4 regions of the Paenibacillus sp. FSL K6-1217 genome follow, and region 3 is predicted to be linked to each of the others. Evidence: riboswitches for the same ligand, from Rfam matches in the RefSeq annotation. Region 3 holds a riboswitch; each other region holds the start of a gene.
What was found. A riboswitch is a leader RNA that binds a small molecule or an ion and turns the genes downstream of it on or off. The one in region 3 is predicted to bind thiamine pyrophosphate.
Positions count from the first base shown of each region.

Region 1: it holds a riboswitch for thiamine pyrophosphate, as region 3 does, so the genes downstream of both, MHH28_RS04100 (ABC transporter ATP-binding protein) here and MHH28_RS00110 (thiamine phosphate synthase) in region 3, are expected to answer to the same signal.
Region 2: it holds a riboswitch for thiamine pyrophosphate, as region 3 does, so the genes downstream of both, MHH28_RS24780 (ABC transporter substrate-binding protein) here and MHH28_RS00110 (thiamine phosphate synthase) in region 3, are expected to answer to the same signal.
Region 4: it holds a riboswitch for thiamine pyrophosphate, as region 3 does, so the genes downstream of both, thiC (phosphomethylpyrimidine synthase ThiC) here and MHH28_RS00110 (thiamine phosphate synthase) in region 3, are expected to answer to the same signal.

Region 1 is NZ_CP150271.1:980,979-985,487, reverse strand. Features, by position in the region: gene MHH28_RS04110 (DHA2 family efflux MFS transporter permease subunit) at 1-542, opposite strand, end outside; gene MHH28_RS04105 (TetR/AcrR family transcriptional regulator) at 724-1,380, shown strand; TPP riboswitch at 1,449-1,551, shown strand; gene MHH28_RS04100 (ABC transporter ATP-binding protein) at 1,682-2,461, shown strand; gene MHH28_RS04095 (ABC transporter permease) at 2,442-3,218, shown strand; gene MHH28_RS04090 (ABC transporter substrate-binding protein) at 3,215-4,297, shown strand; gene thiM (hydroxyethylthiazole kinase) at 4,408-4,509, shown strand, end outside.
Region 2 is NZ_CP150271.1:5,601,842-5,606,350, forward strand. Features, by position in the region: gene MHH28_RS24765 (ABC transporter ATP-binding protein) at 1-703, opposite strand, end outside; gene MHH28_RS24770 (ABC transporter permease) at 785-1,546, opposite strand; gene MHH28_RS24775 (MTH1187 family thiamine-binding protein) at 1,543-1,836, opposite strand; gene MHH28_RS24780 (ABC transporter substrate-binding protein) at 1,860-2,930, opposite strand; TPP riboswitch at 3,079-3,189, opposite strand; gene MHH28_RS24785 (hypothetical protein) at 3,262-4,509, opposite strand, start outside.
Region 3 is NZ_CP150271.1:18,485-22,993, forward strand. Features, by position in the region: gene MHH28_RS00100 (amidohydrolase family protein) at 1-1,026, opposite strand, end outside; gene MHH28_RS00105 (SDR family oxidoreductase) at 1,324-2,196, shown strand; TPP riboswitch at 2,345-2,447, shown strand; gene MHH28_RS00110 (thiamine phosphate synthase) at 2,562-3,224, shown strand; gene thiS (sulfur carrier protein ThiS) at 3,221-3,424, shown strand; gene MHH28_RS00120 (thiazole synthase) at 3,455-4,219, shown strand; gene thiH (2-iminoacetate synthase ThiH) at 4,247-4,509, shown strand, end outside.
Region 4 is NZ_CP150271.1:5,294,978-5,299,486, reverse strand. Features, by position in the region: gene MHH28_RS23535 (DUF1858 domain-containing protein) at 1-55, opposite strand, end outside; gene thiC (phosphomethylpyrimidine synthase ThiC) at 226-1,920, opposite strand; TPP riboswitch at 2,087-2,193, opposite strand; gene trxB (thioredoxin-disulfide reductase) at 2,258-3,211, opposite strand; gene MHH28_RS23520 (tetratricopeptide repeat protein) at 3,258-4,509, opposite strand, start outside.

The sequences.
Region 1 (4,509 bases), 960 kb from region 3:
ATCGGGATATTGATCAGGAAGATCCAACGCCAGGAATGGTACTCAACCAGCCAGCCCGACAATACCGGACCAATGGCCGGAGCAAACAGAACAGGAATGCCCATAATCCCCATGACTACGCCAACCTTACTTTTGGGAGCCAGTCTGTACACATAGGCCATTCCGACAGGAAGCACACAACCGCCGCCCAGTCCCTGAATGACCCGGAACACAATCAGCCATTCGGCGCTGCTTGGCGTAGCGCACAGAATCGAGCCTATCGTAAACACAATTACCGCCGTCAGGAAGACCGTCTTGGCCCCGAACCGGTCCGACAGCCAGCCTGACAGTGGGATAACGGAAGCCTGAGCCAGCATATATCCGGTAACTACCCACTGCAGCGTGTGCAGGTCCGTCTTGAAATCCACCACCAGTCTGGACAACGCCACATTCATCGCCGTACTGTCCAGCACAACCATAAATACACCGGCAATAATGGCCAGCAGCGGAACCAGAATGCTGGACAGCCGGAAATCCGCTTCCTGCTTCAAGGTCTGATCCATCTCTCTTCTCCTCCTGAGCTGTCCGCGTGCTACATTGACCTGCGGGCAGATTGTTCTATATAATGAGTGAACGGACAACTGTCCGTAAGTGCAATTCATAGTCTACGGACAATTGTCCGTTGTGTCAATTCTTTTATTTGTTTTTCTGTAAACCGCTGATTTATTTCTGAAAGGGGCCCTCATGAACAAGCCAAAAACCGATGCTGCACAGCTCCCCCCGGCAGCTCCGCAAGCTATAGAATCCGTTCCGTCCGAGTCCGCCGATCCTTATGTACAGCGAATTCTTGAAGCTGCCCGCCAGTTGTTCACCGAGAGCGGACTTGAGGCGGTCAGCATGTACAGCATTGCCAAGCGGGCAGGCATAGGGCAAGGCTCGCTGTACCGCCGCTTCACGGACAAGGGCGAGATCTGTTCTGCGCTGCTGAAGGGCAGTGCGGACCAATTCCTGTCCGGGCTGGAGCAGCAGGTGGCTGCGGGTGCCGGTGAAGCCCCGGCCCTCGCGCAGCTGCAGCGCAGCATTGAGCAGATTGCCGATTTCATTGAGCAATATGCCGAGCTGCTGAATATGATCAAGGCCGAGTTCACCGGCAAGAAGCAGCTCACGCAGTTTGAGCATCCTTTTTTTCAGCGGCTGGGGGTGATCATGACGGAGCTGCTGCAGCGCGCTGCGGCGGGCGGAGAGATCATTGATATCGATCCGGGCTTCGCGGCCACGGCCTTAATCTCTGTCCTCAGCCCCGATCTGTACCTGTATGAACAGAAGCGGAACGACGCCTCCAAGCTGGACATCTCCCGCGGCATTGTTGCCCTGTTCGTGACCGGTCTCTCCAGGCGCTGACCCTCCGCTTCTTTACAAGAGGGAAATTTGTGGTATATTAATTAGCAATTACGAATTCAATAGACCTGTTATTTCACTAGGGGAGTCGGCCGACTGAGACGGAGCTTAAGCTCCGGACCCTTTGAACCTGATCTGGATCATACCAGCGGAGGGAAGTGGAGCTGAATGTACCCGTGATTCTCGCGTCATCACCGCAGCTGAGCGTACCTTCCGCCCCATTCATTTCCTCCGGGAATGAATGGGGCTTTTTGACGTTTGTACAGCGTTTAATCAACATCCGGGGGAGGTTTCGTACACAGCAATGATCAACATTAGCAATCTATCCTACGCCTTCGGGTCCGGTCCGTCCCGGACATCCGTGTTCTCAGGGCTGTCCATGCAGGTACGCCGGGGCGAATTCGTCTCTGTCGTGGGCGGCAGCGGGTGCGGCAAAAGCACCCTGTTCAAAATCATCGTCGGCCTGCTGGAGCCCGGCAGCGGCAGCCTTACGCTGAACGGAACAGCATCGGCAACAGCAGCGGAAAGGCTGGGCACCGTGGCCTATATGCCGCAGCAGGATCTCCTGCTGCCTTGGCGGACCGTATTGGGCAATTGTCTATTGCCCTGGGAACTGAAGCGCAGCCGTCCCTGGGCGGCGGCCGTTGACGAGATCCGCACTATGCTGCACCGCTTCGGCCTTGCCGGAACCGAAGAGGCTTATCCGCAGGAGCTGTCCGGCGGGATGCGCCAGCGCGTGGCGGTCCTCCGCACCGTGGCGGCAGGGAATGAGCTGCTGCTGCTCGATGAGCCGTTCGGGGCGCTCGATGCCATTACCAAGCGCTCGCTTCAGCGCTGGCTGCTGGAGCTGTGGACGGAGCTCGACAAGACGGTACTGTTCATCACCCATGACCTGGAGGAGGCGCTGCTGCTCAGTGACAGGATCTACCTGATGACTGGCAGCGGCGGCCAAGGCGGCAGCAGCATGCAGGAATTCACTGCCAATCTCCCCCGTCCGCGCCATCAGAGTCTGAACTATGAACCGCAGTTCGCTGCCCTGCGCCAGGAATTGGAGTTGATGTTATATGAGAACCGGCTCTCCTAGAAGGCTGCTCCAGCATTACGGTCCGGCTGCCCTGCTCGCCGTGTTGACGCTGTCGGTCTGGGAGACCGTAGCCCGGCTGGGCCTGGTTCCTCCCTTCATCCTTCCGGCTCCGTCTGCGGTGTGGATGGCATTGATGGAAGATCAACATCTAATGTTCGGGGTACATCTGCCCGCCACACTGCTTGAAGTACTCACAGGCTTCGTATTGTCCGTTATCTGCGGCAGCCTGCTGGGAACAGCCATGCACCTGTTCAGTCCGCTGGCCAAGGCGCTGTACCCGCTGCTGATTATCAGCCAGACGATTCCGTTAATTGCACTCTCCCCACTGTTTATTATGTGGTTCGGCTATACCTTATGGAGTAAGGTTGCCGTTGTCTTCCTGACCGCGTTCTTCCCGGTGGTCATCGGCGCTTATGACGGGTTGTCCAAGAACACGGATGCCTACCGGGAGCTGCTGCTGACGTATGGCGCGAACCGCTGGCAGATTCTCGGGAAGGTGGGCGTTCCGCTGGCTCTGCCCTCTTTTTTCTCCGGACTGAAGCTGTCGGCTGTGTACTGTGTCATCGGTGCAACCATCGGAGAATGGCTTGGGGGCAGCCAGGGGCTGGGCTATTTCAGCCGCAGAATGGCAGGGAATCTGCAGAGTGCCAAGATGTTCGCCGCTGTTGTCTTGTTATCCGTGCTCGGTATCCTGCTGTTCCTGGCGGTCGCCGTGCTGGAGAAGATTATTCTGAAGAAAAGAGGACGTTATTCATGACTACTACCCGCTATCCGCGTTATTTTCCTAATGGAAAATCAAGGCCTGCCAAGCTGCTGCTAACCGCTCTGCTGCTCTGTATGCTGCCTGTCCTGGCGGCATGCGCCAATACGAACAGTCCGGCGGCCTCCGGCTCCCTTGCGGGTACACCCGCAACCTCTGAGGCAGGGACTGAGGGTGCCGCCCACAAGCTGACGATTATGCTCGACTGGTATCCCAATGCTGTCCACTCCTTTTTATATGCGGCACAGGCTGAAGGTTATTTTGCAGAGGAGGGTCTGGAGGTTGAGATTCAGATGCCGGCCGATACCAATGATGCGCTGAAGCTAGTTGCGGCGGGGAAGGTAGATCTCGCACTCAGCTATCAGCCGCAGGTGCTGATGGCACGGGGTGAGCAGATTCCAGTCAAGTCGATCGCCGCTCTGGTGCGCCACCCGCTGAATCATCTCATGGTAGCCGCAGACAGCGGCATCACCCGCCCTGGAGAGTTGTCCGGCAAGCAAGCCGGATATTCCTCCGTTCCGTTATATGAGGCCATGCTGAATACGATGGTTGAAAATGACGGCGGTGATCCCTCCTCACTCAAGCTGATTGATGTCGGCTATGAGCTGATTCCCGCGCTCTCCACGGGACGGGTGGATGGAATTATGGGCGGGTTCATCAACCATGAGCAGCTGATTCTGGAGCAGGAGGGCCATCCGGTCCGCTCCTTCAATCCCGTGGATTACGGGGTTCCAGATTATTATGAGCTGGTGCTGGCGGCCAGTGAGCAGGGACTGCAGGATGCACAGGGCTATTATCATAAATTCGTGAATGCGATCCGAAAAGGCCAGAAGTATGTAGCGGATCACCCGGATGAAGCGCTGAAGCTGCTGCTTGCGCATCAGGAGGCTACCGCTCCGCTGGATGAAGCCATCGAGCGGCGGAGCCTTGCGATTCTGCTCCCGCTGATGGATGCCGGTTCCCAGCCCTTCGGCTACCAGGACAGCGATTCGTGGGAGAAGGTAAACCAGTGGCTGAGCGGGAACGGGCTGCTGGCCGGAGCAGTGGATGTTAAGAATGCTTTTATTAATTTCTAAAATGGTGCGGCCGAAAGTCCAAATGTTCAGCGCAGCGACGACCATGCTTCGCGTTCTAATACTAAGTTCGTCTTATTAACCCCTCATCACCATTACATCTTTCAGGAGGAATTCAAATGTCTTATCTGTCCAAAGTCCGCCAGGCGAACCCGCTGGTGCATAATATCACGAATATCGTAGTCGCTAATTTCACTGCGAACGGGCTGCTGGCT
Region 2 (4,509 bases), 1.9 Mb from region 3:
TATGGAGGACGGAGCCGGGCCGTCCGGAGAAGACGTAGATGCGGGTGGAGAGCAGCAGCGCCTCTTCGATGTTGTGGGTGATGAACAGCACGGAGCGGCGGTTCTCCTCCCACAGCTCCAGCAGCCAGCGCTGCATCTGCTCGCGGGTCAGCGCGTCCAGTGCGCTGAACGGCTCATCGAGCAGCATCAGCTCCTGCGGCGCGAGCATGGCCCGCAGGAAGGCGGCCCGCTGCTGCATGCCGCCGGACAGCATGTGCGGGTAGGCCCGCTCGAAGCCGCCCAGGCCGATCTTCGCCAGCCAGTGGCGCGCAGCCTCGCGGGCCTCCCGCTGCGGGGCGCCTTGCAGCTCGGCGCCAAGCAGGACGTTGTCGAGCGTGCTGCGCCACGGGAACAGCGCGGGCTGCTGCGGCATATAGCTGATCTTGCCGCGCTGCCCGGTCACCGGGATGCCGTTCATGCGGACGGTTCCGGTATCGGGCAGCGTAAGGCCGCCGATAATATGGAACAGCGTGCTTTTCCCGCAGCCGGACGGGCCGACAATGGAGACGAATTCCTGCGGCTCCACGGTCAGGGACACCTGATCCAGCACCTGCGTCTCCCGGCGGCGGTGCTTGAACGACTTGCTGATGCCGCTCACTTCAAGCGCAGGCGGCACACTCTGAGTTCGCAGGCGTCCGTCTCCGTCCGCCTTCTCCAGTTCAATCCTCGTAAGCTCAGACACTTCGCCCAGCCTCCTTCTTGTTCATTATGGTTACTTCCGTTGTGGATGATCCTTCCGTACACACTAAGCTTCCTTGCGCGGCTTCCAGCGCACCAGCCATCTCTCCAGCAGGGCAATGAGTGCGAATAATACGAGACTCAGCAGCACGATAATGGCGATGGCCACGAACATCCGGTCCGCCCGGTAAGAAGCCTTCTGCAGCAGCATATAGTAGCCGATCCCTTTGTCGGCACCGATCCATTCGGCCACCACTGCGCCCATCACCGCATAGGTGGCGGAGATTTTGAGCCCGGAGAACAGGGAGGGCAGCGAGCCGGGAAGCTCCAGCCGGGTGAAGATCTGCCACTTGTCCGCACCGGCCATCTTCATATAATTCATCATCACCCGGTCGCTTTGGGCCAGCCCGCCCATGGCTGCAACAGCTACGGGGAAGAAGCAGACGAGGGTGATCAGGATGATTTTGGGCAGCAGGCCGAAGCCGAACCAGATAATCAGCAGCGGGGCAAGCGCAATGGAGGGCACATTCTGGCTGAGGATCAGCAGCGGATAGAGCGCTCTCTTGACCCAGGGCAGCAGATGCAGCAGCAAGGCGGTGAGCAGGCCGATGCCTGTGCCGACCGGGAAGCCGATCAGGGTCAGGCGCAGCGTGGCGGCGGTGTGCTCCCAGATCCCGGAGATGTTGTTCCTCGACTCACGCGCGATATCCGCGGGGCTGGGCAGCTGGTAAGCCGGGATGTCGAACAGCATGACCGATAGCTGCCATATTCCCACAAAAAAGAGGACCGCCACAAGGGGCGGCCACACTAGCTTCCAGGTGCTTCTCACGGCCGGTATTTCTCCGTCAGCTTGTTCATGCTGATGCCGCCCGGATTATGGGCGATCTTGATCTGGGAGATCACACTCGGGCTGCCGGAGGCGATCAGCGCCTCATGCATGTCGCGCACAATATCCAGCAGCTCGTTCAGCTCGCCCTCCATCGTGGTCTCCAGCGGGTTCACCTGATGCTTAATGCCCGACTTCTGAATGACCTCAATGGCCTTGTCCACATAAGGGATAGAATCCTCGTTGTTCGGTGTCTTGGGAATTACCTGAATGCTGAGCAGTGTATTAGCCATTATCAATCATTCCTCTCAAGTTATTATTCCGGCAAAAATTCATTCGTGAACGTACTCTCCGCATCCAGCGGCTTATCCAACAGCTTCAGGCCGTACATCCAGTCGGCGTAATTCTTCCAGATCTCAAGCTTCTGCTCGCCCCAGCGCGGGGCGTCATCCTTGTATTTCGGGCTGAGCCATTTCTGGCTGGCCAGCACCAGCTTGGGGTCCAGATCAGGCACAGCATCGGAGAGGACCGTCGCTGCTTCTTCCGGGTGGTCGATAGCGTACTGGTAACCTTTTGACGTAGCCTTCAGGAAAGCCTTCACTACTTCAGGATGCTCGGCGATCTCCTTCTCGCTGGTGGTCAGCACTGGTGTGTAGTAATCAAGCTGCGGCGCATAATCCTTCAGATACAGCATATCCAGCGGCTCCCCGCGCAGCTCGGCTTCCACCCCGGTCCAGGCATAGAAGATCCAGGCGAAATCGATATCCCGCTTCACGGCCGTGAAGTAGTCCGCTTCGCCGATATTCACCAGCTTCACCTTGGAGACATCCCCGCCTTCGGGGTCCATGATAGCTTTCATGGCAGCTTGCTCCGCAGGGGAGCCCCAGCCTCCGTATGTCTTGCCTTCGAAATCCTTCGGCGTCTTAATATTGCGTTCCTTCGGAGCCGCGAAGCCGGAGGTGTTATGCTGTATGATTGCAGCGATTGATACCAGCGGGACATCCTGCAGACGGGCCAGGGTGAGCGCCTCCTGGGCACTGATGCCGAACTGGGCTTCGCCGGAAGTGACCATCGTGTCCGATCCGGCAGCGCCGGGCTGAACAATCTGAACGTCAAGACCTTCCTCCGCGTAATAGCCCAGCTCCTTGGCGGCATACAGGCCGGTATGATTCGTGTTCGGCGTCCAGTCCAGAGCAATCTTGACCGGAGTCAGCGCCTTGGGTGCATCCGTGGGTGCGGCTGCGTTTGCATCAGGTGCAGCCGTGCTGTTCCCGGCAGCAGGTGCGCTGGCCCCCGCATTGCCGCTGTTGTTCCCGCCGCCGCATCCTGCTACAGTGAGCAGCAGCATGGAGCTGAGCAGCAGCGTTACAGTTTTTTTGACTCCCATTTCTCTTTCTCTCTCCTTCCAGCAACCCCTGGTCTTCAGAGCTTACAGAAACCATATTCCTGTACATCCTTAGAATCAAAAAAGCGTCCCAAAGATCGGGACGCCAGTGACTTGCGTGAGGGGATTCAGCTACAGGGCCGCTCAGGGCACTGCGATGAATGAAGATTCCTACGCTGGCATTATCCAGATCAGGTATAAGGGTCAGTATCTTGTGGGATACAATCTCAGCCGGCCAATTCCAGCACCCCTGGTTCTATAAAGTTCACGGGTATTGCTATGTTCTTACGGTGTATTATAGACGGCAGCTTCGCGGTTGTCCAGAGCTGTCTGTTCAATCCTTATCATAGTATCGCTTCCTGCGGCGGCTGCGGATAGTATTCCACGCCTCCCGCAGCGTTAAGCCGAGGCTGACCGCGATCCCCGAGAAGGTCAGGAACAGCGCCAGATATTCGAACACGGAGTACTCCAGCATTTTGCTCCAGTCGATGTTCCCTTTCAGATCCTCAATGACCTGATTCATCCCGTAAATTCCGCTGATTACCGTAAATACGGTCAGGACCATCAGCAGGGTGTCCCGGCGCTTGGCCTGGAATTTGTCCTGATACTGGAACAGGTCATTCAGCGTCATCTTCACTTCATCGAACAGGGCGTCATTGCCGTAGACCTTGCGCAGCTGGAAGAAGATCTCCCGCCCCTGCGACTGCGAGATCAGCTCCAGGAAATAGAATTTGGCCGAGAATTTATTGATCAGAAAGATCAGATTCTCGATCTCGTCGTAATCGTGGTTGATGCGCAGCCGGGAATGCAGATTGGCGAGCTTCAGCAGGACGATTTTATGAAAAATACTCAGCAGCAGCCCATAGTAATACTCTCCGTACATCTGGTTGACCAGCTCCGTGGCAATATCGGGCTTCGCCCGGCTCAGGCAGCAGAAGGTCTGCTCGTTCGTCATATAATAGGTATCCGGCCCCCAGCGGTTATAGCAGTGCTCACGGGTGTACTGCTCGATATATTCAGGGTCACTCGCGCTGGTAAAAGGCCTGCCCTCCAGACTCAGCCCATCCAGCTGGGAGGCACGGTAGCGCAGCCGGGCACTGATCTCATCCAGCTCTTCCTCGCGGTTGAAGCCATAGAAGGCCTGCACCAGCATCCGTTCATCCACGAAAAAGGGCAGGGTCTCGAAATACGCGCCATCAATCTCGGCCGGGTCGAGAAACGGCTCCAGTCCGGAGACGAGATTCTTGAACACGAAATCCTCCACCCGGCCGAAGGTCTTCTCCTGGCAATGGATAAAGGCATGTTTATCCTGATAACACACATCCTCCAGTGTACGGAACCGGTCGGCGAATTCCAGCACGGTGCTGAAGGGAAGGTTCTCCTCCTCGATAGCCACTCTTATGGTCAGAAAGCCCAGCTCAAACGGACAGAGGAACACATCGGTGGACAGAATCCGGAAATTCACAGACTGGAAGAGCATTTCCAGCCGGCACTGCAGATCGTTTACCCGGGAAAAGCGGCGGAAGGAATCGCTGTCCTTCTCACGCGGAAACAGCACATGAGCGGCAAACGGCAGATAGCT
Region 3 (4,509 bases):
ATCTAACTTACAGATCTTGGCACCAGATGAAGTGGCGGCCACAATAATCTGCATCGGGGAGAGGCCGGCCTGGCCTAACAACTGGATTTCCTTCCACGGCATACCGGCCCGGTACCACGGAGGAGCTTCTTCGATAAAATCATCCCCCAGGCCAATCTCTCCGCCCGCCTGAATAAATCTCCGGACATTATCCAGCCCTTGCTCCAGTAGCGGCGCTCCGAATTTGTCCTGAAACAACTGAAGTATGGTGAGTGTGGGGACGATGCGGATGCTCTCGCTCACCATTTGCCGGATCAGTTGATCGTCCAGCTGGTCGTAAATCATATGCGCAGCATCGCTGATCCCAGCATCCACCAGAATCTGAAGATTGCGCGCACTTGTAACATGAGCAGATACGTAAGTGCCCATGCTCCGGGCCTCCCGGCAGATCGCTTCGAGAATCTCCTGATTCAGCTGCGGCAGTCCGGCGGTTGCGGGATCGTAGCCGTCTTCCAGCGCTGTTTTGATGAAATGTATTCCTTGTCCCAAGACTTCACGGACCTTAAGCCGAGCCTCTTCTGTACTCTCTACCCCGATAGGCTCCTGACCACCGTAACCGCCTGGAGCCGTGAATACTTTACCGGACGTAAGAACTCTGGGAAAAGCACCGCCCTCCAGCTGCTGCGTCTGAGTGACTACATCGTCAATCGATGCTGCCGTAGTCATCCCCTCATCGCGGATCGTAGTAATTCCTTCTGTAAGGCACGCAGCCAAATATTCCGTATGATATCCGTTAAGCGGCTCATTCTGTATGTACTTGAAGCTGGTATGGGCATGGGTGTGAATAAACCCCGGCAAAATGAACAGACCCTCTAGGTCGATCACTGTAGTTGCGGAGTCAGGCCCGGTTCTCCCGTTAATGTCACTATGCTGTGTAATGGTACCGAAGCGGCCATTAACAATCTCAATGCTTGTATGATGCAGCGGCGGCCGTCCGGTTCCATCGATTACAGTTCCATTCGTCAGCAAGATGCGCTCATTTCTCATGATAGAAGCGTCCCCTCAGTTAAGGTAGTTGTAATGTCTTTCCTCACAAAGTATAGGACATTCCCCTTAGCAGATATAGATAATATTCATTTTGGAAACGTTCGTTGCTTACCGTACTATCGTTCCGCTATAGGTGCCGGTAAATGAAGATTGGGTGTTTTGGCAGCCGCCAAGTGTGGTAAGTAACATAACGTAAAGTGATTGTGACAAGCGAGCAAGATGCATAAACACCCGACCTTAAGCCATGCTAACATGATGAATTCAACATTACATGGAATTGCGAAAGGAGAATGGATTATGCCAGATACAAGCAAGCAATCCGTCAAAACTTTACCTCCGCAGGTACAGGATCAACAGCCCGGAATAGAGAGTGAGATGAACCCGCTCCCGGAATTTGAGACACCGGCCTATAAGGCAGCAGGCAAGCTGCTGGACAAGGCAGCGCTCATTACCGGAGGAGACAGCGGGATCGGGCGTGCGGTTGCCGTTCATTTTGCCAAGGAGGGCGCGGATGTCGTAATCTCCTATCTGAACGAGCATGAGGATGCGGAAGAAACCAAACGCCAGGTGGAGCAGGAGGGCCGCAAGTGTATTCTGATCGCCGGGGATATCGGGGACGAGGCCTTCTGTCAGGATTTGATTCATAAAACCGTGGAAGGACTCGGCAAGCTCGATATCCTGATCAATAATGCGGCGGAGCAGCATCCGCAGGACAATATTGAGGACATTACGGCTGAGCAGCTGGAGCGTACGTTCCGGACGAATATTTTCTCCATGTTCTATCTGACCAAGGCAGCCATGCCCCATCTGAAAAAAGGCTCCACCATCATCAACACGACCTCCATCACGGCGTATCGCGGCAGTCCGCAGCTGCTGGACTATTCATCCACCAAGGGAGCGATTCTCAGCTTCACCCGTTCGCTGTCGATGAATCTGGCCGATAAGGGCATCCGCGTGAATGCGGTGGCGCCCGGACCGATCTGGACTCCGCTGATCCCGTCAACCTTTGACGCGAAGAAGGTCAGTGAGTTCGGCGGCACCCAGCCGATGAAGCGTCCGGGACAGCCGGAAGAGCTGGCTCCTGCTTATGTATACCTGGCTTCGGACGATTCCTCCTATGTGAGCGGACAGGTGATGCATGTGAACGGCGGCGAGGTTGTCAACGGATAAAAAGCAGCGTAACCATACTAATTACACCATTTGCTTAGCAAATGTGGAGAAGCCAGCCGGAAGGCTGGCTTTTGTGCGACGAGATAGGTATAGCCCTGACAGGAATAATATGCTAATATACAACAAGCAAGATGAAACAATCGCATAGAACGATCACTAGGGGTGCCGCAAGGCTGAGACGGGCGTAATGGTCCGGACCCTTTGAACCTGATCTGGTTGATACCAGCGTAGGGAAGTGGAGAACGAATATTGCAGCGGGGGCATACGGCTAGTCCGGGATTCCTGCTTGTGTTCGGAGACTGCTTCCTTTATGGGAGGCGGTCTTTTTTGTGTTGAAGGTGATGGGGGAGTAGGAGGTGAGGGCATTGCAAGAGATTCACGTGATCTCGGACGGGCGGATGCAGCCTGAAGCGCTGGCCGAATGGGCCGTGGCGGTACATCCCAACGTGGACTATATTCATCTCCGGGAAAAGAAAATGTCCGCCCGGGAGCTACTGGCGGCTGCGGAGCAGATACTCGCAGCAGGGGTTCCTCCGGCGAAGCTGGTCATTAATGACCGGATCGATGTCGCGCTGGCCTCCGGAGCAGGCGGTGCACAGTTAGCCTGGCACAGCCTTGGGCCAGCCGCAGTACGCAACCTTGCACCGGCCTTGCGGCTGGGCAGGTCGGTTCATTCCCCGGAGGAAGCGGCAGAGGCCGGGCGGCAGGGAGCGGACTTCTGCCTGTACGGGCATGTGTTCCCGACTGCCTGCAAACCGGGGCAGCAGGCACGCGGACTGGAGCAGCTGGCGGAGGCCGTCCGCCGGAGCTGCGTACCGCTGATTGCACTTGGAGGGATTACTCCGGACAATACCGGAGCGGTGCTGGCCGCAGGGGCGGACGGCATTGCCGTCATGTCCGGGATCTGTGGTGCCCCGGACCCTGTGGCTGCGGCTAATGCGTACAGAGCTGCGGTTGAACGGGCTGCGGCGTGTGCGGAAGCCCGGACTGTGTCCCCGGCACTGGGCGAAGGAGGTGAACAGGCATGAATGTGACCGTTAACGGGACCCGCCAGAGGGTGGAAGAGAGCTGCCGGACGCTGGCGGATCTGCTGGCCCGGCCCGAGTGGGCCGGGAAGCTGGTGATTGTTGAGCTGAACGGCGAGCTTGCCGGAAGAGAGGTTTATGGCGATACGTTACTGAATGAAGGGGACCGGATTGAGCTGGTTCATTTTGTAGGCGGAGGCTAAACACGAACACTTATCCCAGGAGGCGTTAACATGCAAGATCCATTGATGATTGGCGGAGTGACTCTAACCAGCAGACTATTCATCGGCACAGGAAAATACAGCCGCAACACCCTCATTCCCGAGGTCATTGCGCGCTCAGGTTCACAGGTCATTACCGTTGCGCTGCGCCGGGTTGACCCGGAGAGCAAAGACAATATTGTCAGCCATATTCCTTCCCATATGACCTTGCTGCCCAATACCTCCGGTGCGCGCACCGCAGAGGAGGCGGTACGGATTGCCCGGCTGGCGAGGTCGGCGGGGCTGGGCAACTGGGTGAAGATTGAGGTCATTAACGACCAGAAATATTTGCTGCCGGATAATATTGAGACGATCCGGGCGACAGAAATCTTGGCGGCGGAGGGCTTCGTGGTGCTTCCGTACATGAGTCCCGATCTGTCGGCGGCCCTCCGGCTGAAGGCTGCGGGGGCAGCGGCCGTTATGCCGCTGGGAGCGCCAATCGGCTCCAACCGCGGATTGCAGACCAAGGAGCTGATCCGCATTCTGATCTCCGAGACGGATCTGCCGGTGATCGTGGATGCCGGAATCGGCAGGCCGTCCGAAGCGGCTGAGGCGATGGAGATGGGCGCTGCTGCGGTTCTGCTGAACACAGCGATTGCAACCGCCTCAGATCCGCTGCTGATGGCAGAAGCCTTCCGTGAAGCGGTATCCGCAGGGCGCAAGGCTTATCTGGCCGGACTGGGACCTGTGGAGGAGATGGCAGCAGCCTCTTCACCGTTGACCGGATTTCTGTCCTGACTGCTGAAATAAGAGGGAGGAACGATGATGAGCTTTTATGAAACGGTGACCCGGCTGGAGCAGCTTCCTTACACAACATTGTGGAGCCGCTATACGGCAGAGGATGTGAAGCGCGCGCTTCGTGCAGAGCGGGTCGATGAAGAAGGGCTGATGGCGCTATTGTCACCGGCAGCGGAGCCTTATCTGGAGCAGATGGCGCAGAAGGCACACAGGTTGACGCGCGCGCATTTTGGCCATGTGATGCAGCTGTTCACACCGATGTATCTGGCAGATTACTGCGTGAATCACTG
Region 4 (4,509 bases), 2.2 Mb from region 3:
GGTGCCTGGTTACCAGCTCAAAGACCGATTCATCCAGCTTCAACACTTTGCTCATCCTCATGTACACCTCACTAATGAGAATTCTTCTCAAGTAACAGCTTAGCATAGGGTGCAGAGGCGAATTGTGATTGTAATCACTAAGTATAAAAAGACTATCCCCCTACGCCTTTCAGCTTGGGGGATAGCCTGAGAATATTAAGATTCTGCTGGATTCATACAGCTTAGTTACAGTGATTTGTCCCATCTGTGGGAATTACGGATATCATGCGAAATCCGCATGCTGCAGAATTTAGGGCCGCACATCGAGCAGAAATGCGCCTGCTTCGCCCCCTCCGCAGGGAGGGTCTCATCATGATACGCCAGCGCCCTTTCCGGGTCCAGGGAGAGATTGAACTGGTCGCGCCAGCGGAACTCGAACCGCGCCTTGGACAGCGCATTGTCCCGGTCCTGCGCACCCGGATGACCTTTGGCGAGGTCTGCGGCATGCGCAGCAATTTTGTAGCTAATGACTCCTTCGCGCACATCATTCTTGTCAGGCAGGCCTAAATGCTCCTTAGGTGTAACATAACACAGCATCGCCGTCCCAAGCCCGCCGATCATCGCCGCCCCGATGGCCGAAGTGATGTGATCATAACCGGGTGCAATATCTGTAGTCAGCGGGCCGAGGGTATAGAATGGAGCTTCCCGGCAAATCTCAAGCTGCTTGTCCATATTCTCCTTAATCTTGTGCAGCGGCACATGCCCCGGACCTTCGACCATGACCTGAACATCGTGCTTCCAGGCCCGTGCCGTCAGCTCCCCCAGCGTCTCCAGTTCAGCGAATTGGGCTTCGTCATTGGCATCTGCAATAGAGCCGGGACGCAGGCCATCCCCCAGTGAGAAGGACACATCATACGTCTTCATAATCTCGCATATGTCTTCGAAGTGTGTGTACAGGAAGTTCTCCTGCTGATGGGCCAGACACCAGGCGGCCATAATCGATCCGCCCCGTGATACGATGCCGGTCAATCTCCCGGCAGTCAGCGGAATATAGCGCCGCAGCACCCCGGCATGAATGGTGAAGTAATCCACCCCCTGCTCCGCCTGCTCAATCAGCGTGTCACGGTAGAGCTCCCAGGTCAAATCCTCGGCGATGCCGTTCACCTTCTCCAGCGCCTGGTATAAGGGCACTGTGCCGACCGGTACAGGAGAATTGCGGATAATCCACTCCCGGGTGGTATGAATCTTGGAGCCGGTGGAGAGATCCATGATGGTATCAGCCCCCCAGCGGGTCGCCCACCGCATCTTCTCCACCTCCTCTTCAATGGAAGAAGAGACCGCAGAATTTCCGATATTGGCATTGATCTTCACCAGGAAGTTACGGCCGATAATCATCGGCTCGCTCTCCGGGTGATTCATATTAGCCGGAATAATCGCGCGGCCTGCGGCCACCTCATCCCTGACGAACTCCGGCCGGGTATTCTCGCGGATTGCAATGTACTCCATTTCCGGTGTAATGATCCCCTGCCTTGCATAATGCAGTTGGGTCACAATACCGCCAGCATAGGCCCGCCGGGGCTGCCGCTGCAGTTCGGGACAAGCTTCGGCAACAGTCCCTTCTCTGCGTATTCCGTTATCCTCCGGCCGGACGGCTCTTCCGGTGTATACCTCTGAATCGCCACGCTCCGCGATCCAGCATGCACGGAGTGGCGGCAGCCCTCTCCGAATGTCCGTCTCTTCGGCGGCATCCGTATAAATGCCGCTTGTGTCATAGACACGAAGCGGATCATTCTCCTCCTCCCCGGCAACACCCTCGGTTCTACTGAGGCTGATCTCCCGCATCGGAACCCGGATATCCGGGCGTGAGCCCTCCACATACACTTTACGGCTTGCGGGGAATCCGGAAAGATCCACCGCGCCGTTCTTCATTAATTCTGGCATTCTAATCTCCTCCTATGGCTCTAATGAGCTTTTCAGATAAGATTTCACGCAGCAGACTGAGCTGAAGATTCATGTATGCCCAAGGCATATGAATGCTTGCAAGTCAAAAAGCCGCTCCACCTGGAGCGGCTTGATTAAAGGAACAGCCAAAAAGACTGTATTCAAAAAAGGTCCGACTCCACTTTCCTACGCTGGTATGATCCAGATCAGGTTCAAGGGTCCGGGAATTCAATTTTCCCGTCTCAGCCTATTCAGGCTCCCCTAGTGGGTATCTTATCTAATTAAATACATTTTACCGGTTCGGGTAATTCTTGTAAACCCGTAATGCATAGAAGGCTTACTTGTCCAGGGATTCGCTCCAGTCGTGCACCATCGTGCCTTCCAAGAACTTCTCGGCATCCATGGCGGCCATACAGCCGGTTCCTGCTGCCGATATCGCTTGACGGTAACGGCTATCCTGTACATCGCCGCAAGCGAATACACCCGGAATATTGGTCTCGGTGGTACCCGGGTTCACCACGATATAGCCATTGGCATCCGTGTTGATCTGTCCGCCCAAGAAGGCCGTGTTGGGCGTGTGTCCAATCGCTACGAACACGCCATCTGCCTCTACCAGCTCTGTCAGACCTGTCTCATTATTAAGCACCGTAAGGCCCTTCACTCCGGTCTCTCCTACCGTTACTTCCACCGGTGTGCGGTTCAAGGCCCAGGTTACCTTGCTGTTGTCACGTGCCCGGTCCTGCATGATCTTCGAGGCCCGCAGCTCGGGACGGCGGTGAACCAGCGTTACACTCGAAGCGAAGCGGGTCAGGAAGCTGGCTTCCTCCATCGCGGAGTCCCCGCCGCCGACCACGACAATCTTTTTATTGCGGAAAAAGAATCCGTCACAGGTCGCGCAGGTGCTGACCCCGCGTCCCACATTCTCCTGCTCGCCCGGGATGCCCAGATATCTGGCAGAGGCCCCGGTTGAAATAATGACCGACTCTGCTTCCAGTACACCCATCCCGTCCACGGTTACCTTGAACGGACGCTGTGAGAAGTCCACAGACTCCACCCAGCCATTCTTGAATTCAGCGCCGAAGCGTTCCGCCTGCTTGCGCATATTATCCATCAGGTCGGGACCCAGAATCCCTTCAGGGAAGCCTGGAAAGTTCTCCACTTCTGTCGTCGTTGTCAGCTGTCCCCCCGGCTGTAAGCCTTCAATCACCAGCGGGCTCAGGTTCGCGCGCGCCAGATAAATCGCGGCAGTCAGCCCGGCCGGGCCTGTTCCGATTACAATCGTTTTGTACATTACGTTGGCCTCCTTACAAGTAGATGTGTCTTACAACAGCAAAGCTTCAAATACGGGTAGTGGACGGCGATAAGCCGCCGGTTCCCGGCAGCATCCCCTTAAGGCCGGGAGCTGCCGCAGGCTCCTGCTCTTCACCGGACGAGCCGCCGGCTTCATTCAGGTTCTCCCCGATCAGCCGCTGCAGGCTGAATAATGCGGCTTCCTGCAGGCGGTCCTCCTGAAGCGGCTCCTGCTCCAGAACTCCGCGCAGCACCTCGGCCATCTCTTCATCCTCAATCCAGCGCAGAGCCTCGGTCACCTGAAGCTTCGTGGCGGAATCGCCATAACGCAGCGCCCAGAAGAACGAGGCGCGCAGCAGCGGATTATTCCGCACTTCTTCAGTGAACCTGCCTGTATTCCCTTTCCACTGCTTCAGCTGCTCCTGGAAGGGCAGCTGGTAGTTGTAGCTGATAGCAGGCATAGGGCGTCCTTCTGCCTGGACCTGCTGGAGCAGGGACAGGAAGAACGCCGGGACAGCGGAGTCAGGGTCCAGCTTGGCTGCCTGTCTCCAGCAGCGCAGAGCGTCTCCGTATCTTCCGCTGTTGCTTGCCGCCGCCGCACAGTAATGATACAGCCCGGCGTCTCCGGCGACCTCCTCGTCCTTCAGCAGACGGCGGAAATGGCTGTAAGCGGCGGTATGCCTGCCCAGGATACCCATGGTGGTAGCCATTTTGAACACATGCTCCTGATGGAACGGAACGGTTGCCTCAAGCATACCCAGCAGGGTCTCAAGCTGCTCCTTGTCCCCTGCATACTGCAGGAAGATTGCCATATTGCACAGAGCGTGCAGATTGCCCGGGTCCTGCTTCAGCACCTCATTCAGACATTCCTTCGCCTTGGCGAACCGGCCCATATAGAAATGGGCGAGTGCCAGATTATTATGCGCAGCCAAAAAATCCGGGGTGCTGGCAGTAATCTCCTCCAGCAGTTCTACAGCCTGAGGGAACTTGCCCTCCTCCAGCAGACTCCGCGCCCGGTCATGCTCAACCACACCCTCACGGCTGCGGATACGCACCAGCGGAGCGGGACGGTCCAGCTCATATTGCAGCAGCTCCATCAGTTCTTCGGATTCCGCCATGAACTCGCCGCTGGCGTCCTCCTCCAGATAAGTGACCAGCGAACGCTCCGCCTCTTCAAAGCTTTCCATATTGGCGAAATTATTAGCCATGTAGAAATGGCATTCCGTCATAGCGGGGTCGATCTTCTCCAGAACATGGACGAGTATCTCGTTAGAAGCAGTATAGTTGCCCATCTCAGAT